Regions from separate parts of the Thermococcus atlanticus genome, predicted to be linked through region 2. Evidence: riboswitches for the same ligand, from Rfam matches in the RefSeq annotation. Region 2 holds a riboswitch; the other holds the start of a gene.
What was found. Region 2 has a riboswitch for fluoride ahead of ACYQ27_RS06010 (respiratory chain complex I subunit 1 family protein). Riboswitches for the same ligand answer to the same signal wherever they lie in the genome.
Positions count from the first base shown of each region.

Region 1: it holds a riboswitch for fluoride, as region 2 does, so the genes downstream of both, ACYQ27_RS07825 (prenyltransferase/squalene oxidase repeat-containing protein) here and ACYQ27_RS06010 (respiratory chain complex I subunit 1 family protein) in region 2, are expected to answer to the same signal.

Region 1 covers NZ_BAAHXX010000001.1:1,465,846-1,472,874, reverse strand. Annotated here, with positions in the region: gene ACYQ27_RS07835 (radical SAM protein) at 25-1,068, opposite strand; gene ACYQ27_RS07830 (zinc metalloprotease) at 1,094-1,732, opposite strand; fluoride riboswitch at 1,879-1,953, shown strand; gene ACYQ27_RS07825 (prenyltransferase/squalene oxidase repeat-containing protein) at 1,973-2,827, shown strand; gene ACYQ27_RS07820 (DUF6062 family protein) at 2,848-3,549, shown strand; gene ACYQ27_RS07815 (hypothetical protein) at 3,533-3,859, shown strand; gene ACYQ27_RS07810 (hypothetical protein) at 3,837-4,253, shown strand; gene ACYQ27_RS07805 (hypothetical protein) at 4,246-4,428, shown strand; gene ACYQ27_RS07800 (hypothetical protein) at 4,416-4,670, shown strand; gene coaBC (bifunctional phosphopantothenoylcysteine decarboxylase/phosphopantothenate--cysteine ligase CoaBC) at 4,712-5,926, shown strand; gene ACYQ27_RS07790 (NitrOD5 domain-containing protein) at 5,969-6,265, opposite strand; gene ACYQ27_RS07785 (DUF7125 family protein) at 6,258-7,029, opposite strand, start outside.
Region 2 covers NZ_BAAHXX010000001.1:1,131,444-1,138,472, reverse strand. Annotated here, with positions in the region: gene ACYQ27_RS06025 (class I SAM-dependent methyltransferase) at 1-193, shown strand, start outside; gene ACYQ27_RS06020 (valine--tRNA ligase) at 389-3,061, shown strand; gene ACYQ27_RS06015 (ferritin-like domain-containing protein) at 3,125-3,700, shown strand; fluoride riboswitch at 3,799-3,860, shown strand; gene ACYQ27_RS06010 (respiratory chain complex I subunit 1 family protein) at 3,881-4,840, shown strand; gene ACYQ27_RS06005 (hypothetical protein) at 4,840-5,463, shown strand; gene ACYQ27_RS06000 (proton-conducting transporter transmembrane domain-containing protein) at 5,468-6,829, shown strand; gene ACYQ27_RS05995 (NADH-quinone oxidoreductase subunit D-related protein) at 6,826-7,029, shown strand, end outside.

The sequences.
Region 1 (7,029 bases), 330 kb from region 2:
CAGCTCGGGGAGGGGTGGATGAGTTTAGCCTACCAGAGCATTTTTAAGGCCGAATTCCCTGACCAGCCTGACGGCCTCCTCCATTTCCTCGTGGGTGAGCCTCCGGGCAATTTCGGGATAGCCTCCTGCTCTGTATTCGGGGCGGTACTGGAACATCACATTAACCCTCACATCCCTGCCGAGATTCTCCGAAATCCACCTGAGGATTGGTTCTGTGCAGCATTTGAGATGGCCGGGCATTACCAGATGCCGGATCAGGAACTCAGCCCGGTAATGCTCCCTCGCGAGCAGAAAGTTCCTCGTAACGGTCTCCCAGTAGCGGGGGGCTTTTGAGTACTTCAGGGCATCCCTGTTGTTTCCCCATTTGAAGTCCGCCAAGTATACATCGACCACACCGTCCAATAGCTTCATAGCCTCCTCGCTCATATACATGTTGGAGTTCCAGATAACAGGGATTGGGACCCTGAGATATCCGAGAACCTCGAGGATAAAGGGAATGTTGGGTGTGGGCTCTCCTCCAACAAAATTAACGTTTTTTGCACCCTGCATGTGTGCCACGGCTATTTCCATGGATATCTCTCCTGGGGCATAAACACCGCCGGTGCTCTGCTGGCTTATGTCCCAGTTCTGGCAGAAGACACAGCGGAAGTTGCAGCCTGAAAAGAAAATCGTGTATGATGGTATCAGCTCGGGCTCCTCACCGAGATGCAGGAATGCGCTCGCAATTCTGCTTCTATCAACCCTGCAGTAGCCCTTCCGCTTCCTTCTGTTTATTCCGCACTTCATTTCACACAGAATGCATCTCTCCAGAAGCCTGCGGGCTATGAGGACCTTTAAATCGAGGAGACTCTGCCCGGGCTTTTCTGAAATCTCATTGTCGTGGAGCTTTTCAATGCCCTCCTCATGAGCCTGCCAGAGCTCTTCGAGGGGAGAATCTCTGCTGAAGGACACCTCCACCCTCTGGGCATGATAAAAATTCGGCTGCTCATCCCCCTTTAATACCGCAAAATAATGGGGTAACGCATTCTTCGCCCGCTCAATCTCACCGATTTCCACATGCCTGAACATATCATATATGCCTCAACTTCAGAGCTTAAAACTTTAGCCCGGGGTCATATTCGGCATTTCTCTTGAGCTCAAGGAAGCAGCGATCACAGTATGTCGGGGGTCTGAGGTCCCATTCCCCGATGGTTCCGGGAGGGTTCATCACGCACTCTCCGCTGCAGTGCTCCAGCCCGAATGAATGTCCTATCTCATGAAGAACGCCCTTAAAGAGGCGCATTTTGAAGTTTTCAAGGTCTTCTGAGTAGAAGGGCTCGGTTGACAGTATCATAATCCTGAGATTTGTTATGGTTTCATGGTATCCAAGGAACTTTTCATAGAAATCGAAGTAGGGATTCCTTGAAATCAGCGGGAATGTCGTGAGCGCAAGGATTTTGTTCATTATAATCCCGGTATCATCGCCCTCCCGCTGTTCTATCAGTTCCTTAATGTCCTGAAGAAGCCGGGAATACAGGGTTTCTATTAGGGCTTCCAGAGGATATGCCCTTAGAGTGCCGTTTGAAGTCTTTATGCTGACAAGATACCCGGGAGCTAGCTTCAGCGGGCCGATATAAACAAGCCTGACATCTATGTTGTTCTCGGTGAAATATCTGTTAACCTCGTCAAAAACGTCAAACAGCATCTGTTTGTCTATGAAGTTCCCCACGTACGTTGCCTCTATGAACTGCATTTAACCCCTCACACTAAGTGGGCAAAAACGGAGTTATTAATTTTTTGTTCTATTCATGGGTGCCGCCGGGCACGGGCAGATACATATTTTAAGCCCAATCTCCGTTAGGCCATTGAACCATAAAGGTTTTTAAGTGGCTTTTGTAGTGGTTATAGGGCGATGGCGTCCGCCCAGGCTTCGAGCCTGAACTGCCCGCAGGGGCTAATGACGCCTGTTCTACAACCTTCGGGAGGCGGTAGAATGGGCTCGAAGCTCTATGAGATTGGAAAATATGTTAATGCTAATGCCGTTATTCGATATATTGGAGAGAGACGGCACGAGGATGGGGGATACTGCTTTGTCACACTCTTAGATGAGACGAACATCAATGACACATACTACGCCGTGAAAATCTATGACCTGCTGGAGCTGGAGGTTCCGGAGAAGGAAAAGACCGCTCAGTTCCTCTTCAGTGCTGCCAGAAGACAGACCGCGGTTGTAGCGGTGGCAATGGCGGTTGAAGGGATGGTTCTGCTTGGAGCGAGGGATCTGGCTGAGGAGAAGCTTGATCTGATATTCTCAAAGTACAATCCCCTTGAGGGCAAATTTGCTGTGGGACTCGGTGGAAGCGAGGAGTTCGGAACATCAACACCGCTGGAAGCCACCTACTGGGTTTTAAGGGCTCTAAAGGCTCTGAACTACAGGATTGACCCTGAGATGAAGGAGAGAATCCGGGAGTTTATACTGAGGTTCCGGAAGGGAGAGGGATTTGGAGTTAAACAGGCAACGACGACAATGACGTATCAGGCCATTTACAGCCTGAATGCGCTGGGATATGAAGTTCCCAGAACGCGGCACTTTGATTCCTGCGAGGTTTACGGCGGCTTTACGGAGGTTCCCTATTCGCTACCCCCCTATCTTGAGCCCACATTCTATGCCCTCAGAGGTCTCAGGCTCCTCAGAAGCAGGCCGAGATACATTAAGGGGCATATCTCATTCCTAAAATCCCTTCAGAATCCAAACGGAGGCTTCAGGAGAAGCCTTGAAATGGGCATATCAAACTTCCAGAACACATACAGGGCCCTTAGAGCGCTGGATGACCTCCTGACCTTTTAGTTCTATTTTTGGTGGTTGAGATGGATCTGATTGGAATCTACCTCAAGGAGGCCCTTGAAAATCCCGGCTGTCCGGTGTGTAACATCCTGCAGAAGTATGAGAAGAGCGAGATAACGACCATACTGTACGAGCATGTAAACAATCCCTCAGTCAGGGATCAGTTTAAAGAAAGCCTCGGGCTCTGCACGTACCATGCATGGAAGCTGAAGGAGATAGCATACTCGGATCCCCTTTTAGGGGCACTGGGTGTTGCGGTCATATATGACCACATGCTCTCGGTTTATATCGAGAGTCTGGAGCAGGGAAGAAGGGTTAAGGTTTCCAAGTGCTTTCTATGCAGGAGGGCCGAAGAGAAGGAGAGGAGCATAATCTCAGGCCTTTCCCGAAGAATCGAGGAGCTCCTCCCGGTGTATAAAAACTCCGGAGCGATACTGTGCAAAAAGCACTATGAGATGCTGAAGGAGGAACTGAGAAAGGAAAACCCCTCATATGTTGATGAGCTGACGGGGATCCAGATAGAGAAGCTCAGGATAATACGTGAGAGAGTCGAGAGGTTTATTGATAAATTCGACTACAGGTCGACTGAGGCGCCGACAAAAAAGGAGGCCGAGGCTGTTGTTCTTGCAATTGAGAGCCTGAAAGGTCTTCCGCTGCAGATAAACTTCGGGGAGACCCCTAAAAAACCCGGAATAAGGGGTGGCATCTTTGGAAGTAGAGCTTAGGGTGAGCAGGGAAGAGTTTCAGAGAATACGTCAGGAAAGGAGAGAGCTTGAAAAAAGGTTTTATGAGCTGGAGAAGCTTGAAAACACGCTGAGAGCACTCAGATTCCGCCATCTGCTTGAACATAGGGAGAGGCTGAGAAGAAAGCTGGAGGAGATGAAGCACCACTATGAGGAGCTGATTGAGTTTGAGAAAAAAGCGCAGCGGGACAAGGAGCTCCTTTTTGAGATAAGGCGCAAGCTGAGCCATGAAAACGCAGAATTCAGGCGTGAGCTTGGGGTGAGGATGAATGAAGATCGTGGTGAGACCTGAATCAGGATGGAGAAAGGTTACATTCGGTATTCCGGATGAAGTGTATGAGAAAATAGTGGGCCTCGGCGAAAAATACGGCTTCAGAGAGGACAGGGTTCTGAGGATAATCCTCCTGGGGGGCTTTATCGAGGATGAGGAAAACGCAGACTTTACGGAGCTTGAAAAGGAGATTGGCAGACTTGAACGGGAGCTTTATGATCTGGAGGGAAAGTGGTCGCCCCTGAAGTTCAGGACATACTACATTGCCATGGACAATCAGAACCTCGCCATACAGATTTCCGGGCTGATAGCCGAAAATAAACGGCTCCGGAAGATGCTTGGAAAGGGGGAGAGGGATTATTCCGAAATAGAGGAGCTGATACACTATTATATGGGGTTTGATAGCCGTGAGTGAGCTGGAAGAGATTGCCGAGCTTCTCAAACTGAGGGACGAGCTGAGGAAGGAGGTTGCCCTGATGGAAAGGAAATACAGGGAGGCTCTGAGAGACCAGGAGATTTTAAAGGAAATACTGGAAAACCTGAAGGAGGAAAACAGGAGGCTCAGGAGGGGCAGAGAATGGAGTATTTAAAAAAGGCGGAGGAGTTCCTGGCCGATGGAGGGGATGTGGAAGCTTTAAAAATGGAGGTCATGAAGCTCTCTTCGAGGCAGGCCTCCCTCAACTACAAGCTCTATGATGCATACATCACGAACAGAACCCTGGCGATAAGAATCTACGGTTATCTTAGTGAGAACTGGATGATGGGAGGAGGCGAGCTGGACGAGGAGGCCAAGAAGATAGTGGACAGGTACCTGCTGATGGGGAGGAAATAAGATTATATATGGGTTGGGAGAACTCCCCCCGGTGATTAAAAATGCTCCATCATGTTAAGCTGATTCATGCCACCAAGAGCAGGAAGCTTCTTGGAAAGAAGATTGTTCTGGCAATTCCCGGGAGTATAGCGGCGGTTGAATGTGTAAAGCTGGCGAGGGAGCTGATAAGGCACGGAGCTGAGGTTCATGCAGTCATGAGTGAAAGCGCCCGGAAAATAATCCATCCCTATGCAATGGAGTTCGCAACCGGGAACCCCGTCGTCACCGAGATAACGGGCTTCATAGAGCACGTTGAACTTGCCGGAGAGCATGAGAACAGGGCGGATTTAATTCTGGTGTGCCCCGCAACCGCAAACACCATTTCAAAGATAGCCTGCGGTATTGATGATACCCCCGTAACAACCGTTGTAACGACGGCTTTCGCCCACACGCCAATAATGATAGCCCCTGCCATGCATTCAAGCATGTATAAGCATCCAATTGTAAAGGAAAACATGGAGAAGCTCAGGAAGCTTGGTGTTGAGTTCATAGGGCCGCGCTTTGAGGAGGGCAAGGCCAAAGTTGCGGGCGTTGATGAGATAGTCTATCACGTCATCAAAAAGCTGCATGAGAAGGATTTGAAGGGCAGGAGGATTCTGGTGACCGCGGGGGCGACGAGGGAGTATATCGACCCCATAAGGTTCATCACGAACAGGAGCTCCGGAAAAATGGGGGTTGCTATGGCGGAGGAGGCCGAGCTGAGGGGGGCGGAGGTGACATTAATCAAAACTCGGGGCAGTGTACCCAGCTTTGTGGAGAATCAGATTGAGGTGGAGACCGTTGAGGAGATGCTCAGCGCGATGGAGAACGAGCTTATGGGCAAAAAATATGATGTGGTGATTTTAGCTGCTGCCGTCAGTGATTTTAGGCCAAAAACTACTGCAAAGGAGAAAATAAAGAGCGGAAAGGCCATCACCCTTGAGCTGGTGCCCACACCGAAGATAATCCAGAGGGTGAAGGAGATACAGCCCGGCGTGCTTCTGGTGGGCTTCAAGGCGGAGTATGGGGTGAGTGAAGAGGAGCTCATAACAAGGGCGAGGGAGCAGATGGAAAAGGCAGGAAGCGATGCGGTGATTGCCAACACCGCAGAGGCCTTTGGAAGCGAGGAGAACGAGGTTTTCTGGGTCACGAAGGAAGCTGCGGAAAAGCTCCCCAGAATGGGCAAGAGGGAGCTGGCAGAAAAACTGTGGAACAGGATAGGAGATATGTTGGGTTAACCCATCCCCCCTTTGGTTATTCCCGCTGTTCTCGGGCAGAGCTCAGCCATAGACCTCTTTTAGATGCTTAACAAGCTCCTCAAGGCTGTTGAACTCACCCTTCATGCCGAGGTTCTCCCTGAAATAGCTGATGATGAGCATCTCAAGCAGCCTCGCACTGTACTCCCCGAAGAGCTTTGAAATTGCCTCCTTGAACTTTGTGGGGTCTGTATAGGCCAGCTCAAAGCCCTGCCCGGTGGTGCCCTTCAGGTGCAGCTCAAGGAGTGTTCTGAGGGTGGGGTTGGCCTGTTCCACTGAGTGAACAACAGCCTTGACGAGTATTTTCTGGGCCTCATCCATATATCTCAACCCCCTTTGAGGTAATCTCATATTCGTGTATCTTCCTCGAATGATTTGAGCCCCTTGCCTTGATTATCGCCAGATACCTCTTTATGGTGCCTTCTTCAGCTGTATAACGCAGGCCTATTATGTTGTCCGAGAGCGTGCTGGCCTTCGTGTAGGGAACAACCTCGAAGCTGGTTTCCGCATTGAGGGTCATGTATGTCGCGACCCGGTGCTTCTTTATGAGGAGTCCGAGGTAGCGCACCATCTTTGCAAGCTCCTCAGGATCCATGTGCTCCCTCAGGGCGGTCAGGCCGTCTATTACAAGAACATCGGGTTTTTCATCCTCTATTATCTGCTTTATCCTTATGAACGTATAAACCGGGCTCATTGCCTCGGGAACCCAGCCCACGAGCTTAAGGTTCCTGTTCATGGCTTCGTCGATGGGGAAGCCGTAGTCCTTTGCGGCGCGGTGGAGCTGTCCGGGCGGCTCTTCAAAGCCCACATAGATAGCCTTCCTGCCCGCCATTGCATTGGCGATTGCAAAGTGCAGCCCGAAGGTTGTTTTTCCTGTTCCCGTCATGCCCACTATGAGGGTAACCGAACCCCTGTAAACCCCTCCATCGAGGAGCTCATCCAGCTTGGGGATTCCGGTTGTCACCTTCTCCCTCGATGCCTCCTCCTCTCCCCAGTCTATTCTCGGAATCTCAAGGAAGTGCATCCCGTCTTCAGTTATCACATACTCATACTGGGCCTTTTCAACGGAGCGCCTTCTCATCTTC
Region 2 (7,029 bases):
CAAGAGGCTCGTGCAGATAATCAGGCCTGACGGAGGTGTTAGGACCTTCATGGTGGACGACGAGCTCAATATCTACACGCCGAGGGAGATTAGGCTTTTAGCTGAGAGGCACTTCAGGAAGGTAAAAATCTACGGAGCGGGGCACGAGCTGAGGCCCAACGACAGGAGGTACTGGCTGGTTGCCCTGAAGTGACCCCAAACTTTTTAAACCTCGAGCTCATTTCTATACCCTGGTGGTGCCTATCGTCCACCGTAACGCTGGTTTCAACATTTAGTCGTGCGTTCCGCGCTTCTCGGTTAGCCTTTACTCTGGCACCGCCATTGCCAAGATTTTTAAGCCACCCTTCTGAGGGTAACCCATCTTCAAAAAACCGAAAAGGTGATGTCCATGCTTCCTAAAAACTACGAGCCTGAGAAGATTGAACCAAAGTGGCAGAAGTTCTGGCTGGATGAGAAAATCTACAAGTACGAGCTAGATGAAAAGAGGCCGAGCTATGCGATAGACACTCCGCCCCCGTTCACGAGCGGAACGCTCCACCTCGGTCATGTTTTGAGCCACACCTGGATCGATATCATAGCGCGCTACAAGAGGATGACCGGCTACAACGTGCTCTTCCCCCAGGGCTTTGACAACCATGGATTGCCAACCGAGCTCAAGGTGGAGAAGGAGTTTGGAATCAGCAAGGATCAGCCGGAGAAGTTCCTCCAGAAGTGCGTCGAGTGGACCTGGCAGGCCATTGAGGCGATGAGAAACCAGTTCATTAGGATTGGCTATTCCGCCGACTGGGACCTTGAGTACCACACGATGGACGACTGGTACAAGGCTGCCGTGCAGAAGTCCCTCCTTGAGTTCTACGAGAAGGGCATGCTCTACCGCGACAAGCACCCGGTTTACTGGTGCCCGCGCTGCAGGACGAGCCTGGCCAAGGCCGAGGTCGGCTACGTCGAGGAGGACGGCTACCTCTACTACATCAAGCTCCCCTTAGCTGATGGAAGCGGCCACGTCCCCATAGCCACCACGAGGCCCGAGCTGATGCCGGCCTGTGTTGCAGTCTTCGTTCACCCGGAGGACGAGCGCTACAAGGACGTCGTTGGCAAGAAGGTAAAGCTCCCGATATTTGAGAGGGAAGTGCCGGTCATAGCCGATGAGGACGTTGATCCAAGCTTTGGAACCGGTGCGGTCTACAACTGTACCTACGGCGACGAGCAGGACGTCGTCTGGCAGAAGCGCTACAATCTGCCGGTTATCATAGCAATCAACGAGGACGGCACGATGAACGAAAACGCCGGGCCGTACAAGGGGCTGAAAACCGAGGAGGCGAGGAAGGTAATAGCCGAGGACCTCGAAAAGATGGGCCTGCTCTACGATAGGAAGAAGGTCCACCACCGCGTGCTGAGGCACACCGAGAGGAGCTCCTGTATGGCGCCCATCGAGCTGCTCCCCAAGACCCAGTGGTTCATCAGGGTGAAGGACTTCACGGACGAGATAGTGAAGGTCGCTAAGGAGATAAACTGGTATCCCGAGGACATGTTCCTCCGCCTGAAGGACTGGGCCGAGAGTATGGACTGGGACTGGGTGATAAGCAGGCAGCGCGTGTTTGGAACGACGCTCCCGTTCTGGGTCTGCAAGAACGGCCACGTGGTTCCGGCGAGGGAAGAAGACCTTCCGGTTGACCCGCGCTTTGAGGAACCACCGGTCGAGAAGTGCCCGGTCTGCGGTGCCGAGCTTGAGCCCGTCACGGACGTCCTCGACTGCTGGATAGACTCCAGTATAACCCCGCTCATCATAACCCGGTGGCACGAGGCCATCAAGGGCGACGAAAAAGCTAAACGCTGGTTCGAGCACAACTTCCCGACCGCTCTAAGGCCTCAGGGAACGGACATCATAAGGACGTGGGCCTTCTACACGATATTCAGAACCCACGTCCTCACCGGCGAGAAGCCCTGGGACGATGTCCTCATCAACGGAATGGTGGCCGGCCCGGACGGAAGGAAGATGAGCAAGAGCTACGGCAACGTCGTCGCCCCTGACGAGGTTATCCCGAAGTACGGCGCCGACGCCCTGAGACTCTGGACTGCCTTAGCGCCGCCCGGCGAAGACCACCCGTTCAAGTGGGAGACGGTAGATTACAACTACAGGTTTTTGCAGAAGGTCTGGAACATCTACCGCTTCGCCGAGCGTCATCTGGTAGATTTTGACCCGAGCAGCGCTCCGGAGGAGCTTGAACCCCTCGACCGCTGGATACTCAGCAGGCTCCACAGGCTGATAAAGTTCGCCACCGAGGAGATGGAGCGCTACCGCTTCAACCTGCTCACGCGCGAGCTGATGACCTTCGTCTGGCACGAGGTGGCCGACGATTACATCGAGATGATCAAGTACCGCCTCTACGGCGACGACGAGGAGAGCAAGCTGAAGGCGAAAGCGGCACTCTACGAGCTGCTCTACAGCATAATGCTCCTCCTCGCACCGTTAGCCCCGCACATAACCGAGGAGCTCTACCAGGAGATGTTCAAGAAGCACATAGGTGCCAAGAGCGTGCACCTCCTCGAGTGGCCGAAGTACGATGAAGGCAGGATAAGCGAGGAGGCCGAGAAGCTCGGAGAACTGGCCAGAGAGATAGTCAGCGCAATGAGGCGCTACAAGAACAGCCACGGCCTCGCTCTGAACGCCAAGCTCAAGCACGTGGCCATCTACGCCACCGACAGCTATGAGGCCCTGAAGGCCATCGAGAAGGACATCGCCGGAACCATGAACATCGAGAAGCTGGAGATAATCCAGGGCGAGCCGGAACTTGAGGAGCGCATCATTGAGATAAAGCCCAACTTCAGGACTGTTGGACCGAGATACGGCAAGCTCGTGCCGAAGATCACCGCCTACCTCAAGGAGAACGCGGAAGAGGTTGCTAAGTCACTCAAGGAGAGCGGAACAGTCGAGTTCGAGGTTGGTGGGGAAAAGGTCGAACTCAACAAGGACGACGTTGTCATCAGGAAGGCGGTGTTCAGCGAGGGCGAAGAGGTGGAGACGGCCGTAGTTGGGGATGCGGTGGTTGTGTTCTTCTGAATTTCTTTTTTATAACCGAAAATGTTTTATGAAACCCTGTTCAGATTATACAGGGGGAGAATTATGGGCAGGGCGCTGGATATGCTTATGGAGAAGCTGAGCGTGGAGGAGACGGTTAAGAAAACACTGGAGGAGATTTCCAGGAGGCCCCTGAGGGAAATCTTGGCATACATGGTGAAGGGTGAAAATGATGCCATCTCGCTTTATGCCTTTCTCCATGAAAAACTGCCGGAGGGATACCCGAAGGCGACCTTTGAACGGTTTATGATGGTTGAAGCCGAACACAGCAGAAAGGTTAAGCAGGTCTTCAGAAGTCTGTTCCCGGGAGAAGAAGTGCCGGAGGTTCCTTTTAAGAGCTGGGGAGAGATTCTGGTTGAGAAGGACTTCAGGCTCAGAAGCGTTGGGGATTACCTCGGAGTGCTGCGTGTGGCGATGGATGCCGAACAGCTCTCTGAGGCCGTATATACAATGCTCGCTGAGATGCTTGATGAAGCCGAACACAAACGCATTATGAGGGAGCTTGCGGGGGACGAGAGGGAGCACTACAAACTGCTGAAAGAGGAATATGAGCTTTACTTCGAGTTTGAGGCCAGAAAGGCTCTGGATGAGCTCATAAGGGAACTCAAGAAGGGCACATAGGTTCCGGATTGTCCCTGTTCATCCGCTCATTTCAATACATCAGACATCAAAAACGAACGCAAAACGTTTAAATACTTTTTATTCTATCCCGGCCGGGGGAATTTCCGGGCGATGGCGTCCGCCCCAAATGCCCTGAAGGGCTGATGACGCCTGTTCTCTCCACGTTTGGAGGTGACGCCTTTGAACCCGGAAGACAGGATAATTATAGGATTAGCCCAGGTTATAGTGGTGCTCATGCTCTCGCCCCTGATGGCGGGCATACTGAAGAAAATCGAAGCAAGGATAGAGTCGCGTAGAGGCATAAGCATCTTTCAGCCTTATTACGACCTCGCAAAGTTCTTCAGAAAGGAGACGCTGGTTCCAGAGGAAACGGGCCCCTTCTTCATCATGGCACCGTTCATAGCGTTCGCTGCCATGCTGACGCTCCCGCTCATGCTACCGATAGTCGGGAACTTCCCGAGCTGGCTTGCGCCAACCGTCGACTTCTTCGGCGGGACTTTCATATTCGGACTGGCAGCAATGGCCTCTGTGCTCGCAGCGGAAAGAACGGGAAGCTACTACACAGGAATCGGTGCAACACGCTCCGTGAGCTTCGGGGCATTTGCAGAGCCCGTCCTCATAATGGTCTTCTTTGGAGTTGCAATACTCACGGGAACCAACAATCCTTTCCTCATGAATCATAAAATCACAGCTGGCGGATGGTATCTCTCACCGACTCACATACTCATAACCGCCGCCTTCTTCATGCTCCTGCTCTTTGACACGGGGAAACTTCCCGTTGAGTCCCACGGAAGCAACGAACTCGGCATGCTTGATCAGGCAAAGAGCCTCGAATACACAGGTGTGCTCTACGCCCTCAGCACCTGGGCGGGCTACATGAAGTCCTTCATCCTCATGGCCGTCTTCCTCAATGTCTTTGCCTTTCCATGGGGACTTGCGGCAGCCGCTTCACCCGCTGCCATTGCCTACGGTACCGCAACGCTTTTCCTCAAGATGCTCGGCCTCATACTGGCATTCGTCATAGTTGAGGAGAGCCTCGCAAAGATAAGGCTCTTCCGCATCATTGACTACCTCTCGGCATCGTTCCTGCTTGCCATTATGAGCGTTATAAGCTTCCTCCTCGGTGGTGGTGCCCCGTGATGGCTGTTACTGCGGAGATTATAAACCTCCTCGGTGCAACGGTGCTGCTGACGGCGTTCCTGCTGCTCTTCCACTCCTACATGCACTCGGTAATCGAGACGATATCCTTCCAGTCCGTCCTAATCGGGCTCATCATAGGGATCGTCGGCTGGGAGAATGGGGTGCGGGAGCTGATAATCCTGGCAGGGATTACAGTGGCATTCAGGGCCATCATAATCCCCTGGCTTCTCGCGAGGGATATCCGCGACGAGTACATCTGGAGATACCGTGAGATAAAGACGACGCATCACGTGATGGTGCTTGGCCTCATCGTTGCTGTTGCAGCATACTTCCTCTACATGCCCGTATATGACGCCACGAAGAGCTGGAACGGTGTTATACCATTCGTTCTGCTCTTCCTCAGCCTCCTCATCATTGTTACCCGGAGGAACGCACTTGCACAGGTTGTTGGCTACGTTAGCGAGGAAAACGCCCTCCTTTACCTCGCGGTGATGCTCTCGCCGATACCCATGGTGCTTGAGTTCGGCATACTGCTCGACATGATAGCCTTCGTCCTGCTGGCGGTCGTGCTCGGCGCCGAGAAGCGCTACGGACCGCTTGAAGTGGAGGAGCTGGTGGGGTGATACCATGGAGCCGGTTGCATACATCCTCATCCTCCCCCTGACAGCGGCCATAATTTCCCTGGTCTCCGAGAGTCTTGCTGGCCTTTTCACCCCGGTACTCTCCCTCGCAACGGCGGTCGTGTCCGCGGATATGCTCATGAGGGGTTACACTGTCTCAAACGGCACCTTTCACGCCGACTGGTACTCCATCGTTACGGTCTCCATGATCTCGTGGCTTTATTTCTTCGCATCGCTCTCTTCGCTCCACTACGTGAAGCGTGTTGAGCGGCCATTCTTCAGGCTCAGCCTCTACTGGGCTCTGCTCTCCCTCTTCGCACTCTCCATGATATTCACAGCGGTGGTTTCGAACCTCGGCTGGATGTGGATAGGGCTTGAGGGCACAACAATCGTGAGCGCGCTGCTCATAATAACCGATGGAAAGAAGAGAAACGTCGAAGGTGCCTGGCGCTACATGATAATCGCCTCAGCGGGTCTGGGCATAGCCTTCCTCTCAGTGGTCGTGGCATACAGCTCCGCAGGGACGCTCGACATCACCCGGCTCATCCTCCCCGAGAAGACCGCAGTTCTGGTCTCGCTGCTCGGCCTCATAGGCTTCGGGACAAAGGCGGGCATATTTCCGATGCACAGCTGGCTCCCCGACGCTCACGGAAGCGCGCCTTCCCCGGTCAGTGCGATGCTCTCGGGAACCCTGCTACCAACGGCGCTGCTGGTTTATATGAGGATTTTCCACGCGGCCACGGAAGTAACGTCGAAACCCGTATATCCCGCTCTCGCAGCCGGAATCCTGACGATCATGGTGGCCTCAGTCCTCATGGCATCCCAGCGCTTCCTCAAGCGCCTGCTCGCTTATTCCAGCATGGATGTTATGGGTATTGCCCTCACGGGAATAGCCCTCAGCTATTACCACCCTCAGCTGCTAAGGCTCGTCTTCATACTGCTGGCGGTTCATGCCCTGTCCAAGGGGGCCCTCTTCATCTCCGGAGGCAGCCTCGTCAGGGCTTACGGTACGCACGAGATTGAAGAAATCGGAGGTGTTCTCTCCTCCACCCGGCTCACGGGTTACACTTTTGCCCTCTCCGCCCTCTCGGTGACAGGTGCTCCTCCCTTTGCAACCTTCCCGGCGGAGCTGGTGGTGGTGGGCTCGGCGTTTATATACAGCCGCTGGTGGGCTCTCCTCACAGGCACCGGCATTCTGCTCTCATTCCTTGCCCTGAACTGGCACAGCATGAGGATGGTCTTCGGAGAGGAGAGGGATGTTGAGCTATCCCTCAGGGAGGAGGCAGTACCGTTCGTCATGATGCTGGTGGCGCTTGGGATAAGTCTGTACGTGTGGTATCTAATGGCGGAGGGAGGTCTGATACTGTGAGAGTCCTTTCAGCGCTGTTCAGGAGAAACGACAGATTTCTCGCGGTCTGGCTCGATTATGAGAGTGGAAAGGCAGAGCTTGAGGAAAGCGATGTCCTGCCAGCCAGAAAAATCGCCCGCGCACTTATCGGGGATACCAAACCCTACCTCACAGTTCCGGAGGGAAGCAACGCTACCGTGCTGAGATTCGGCCCTGCTGCG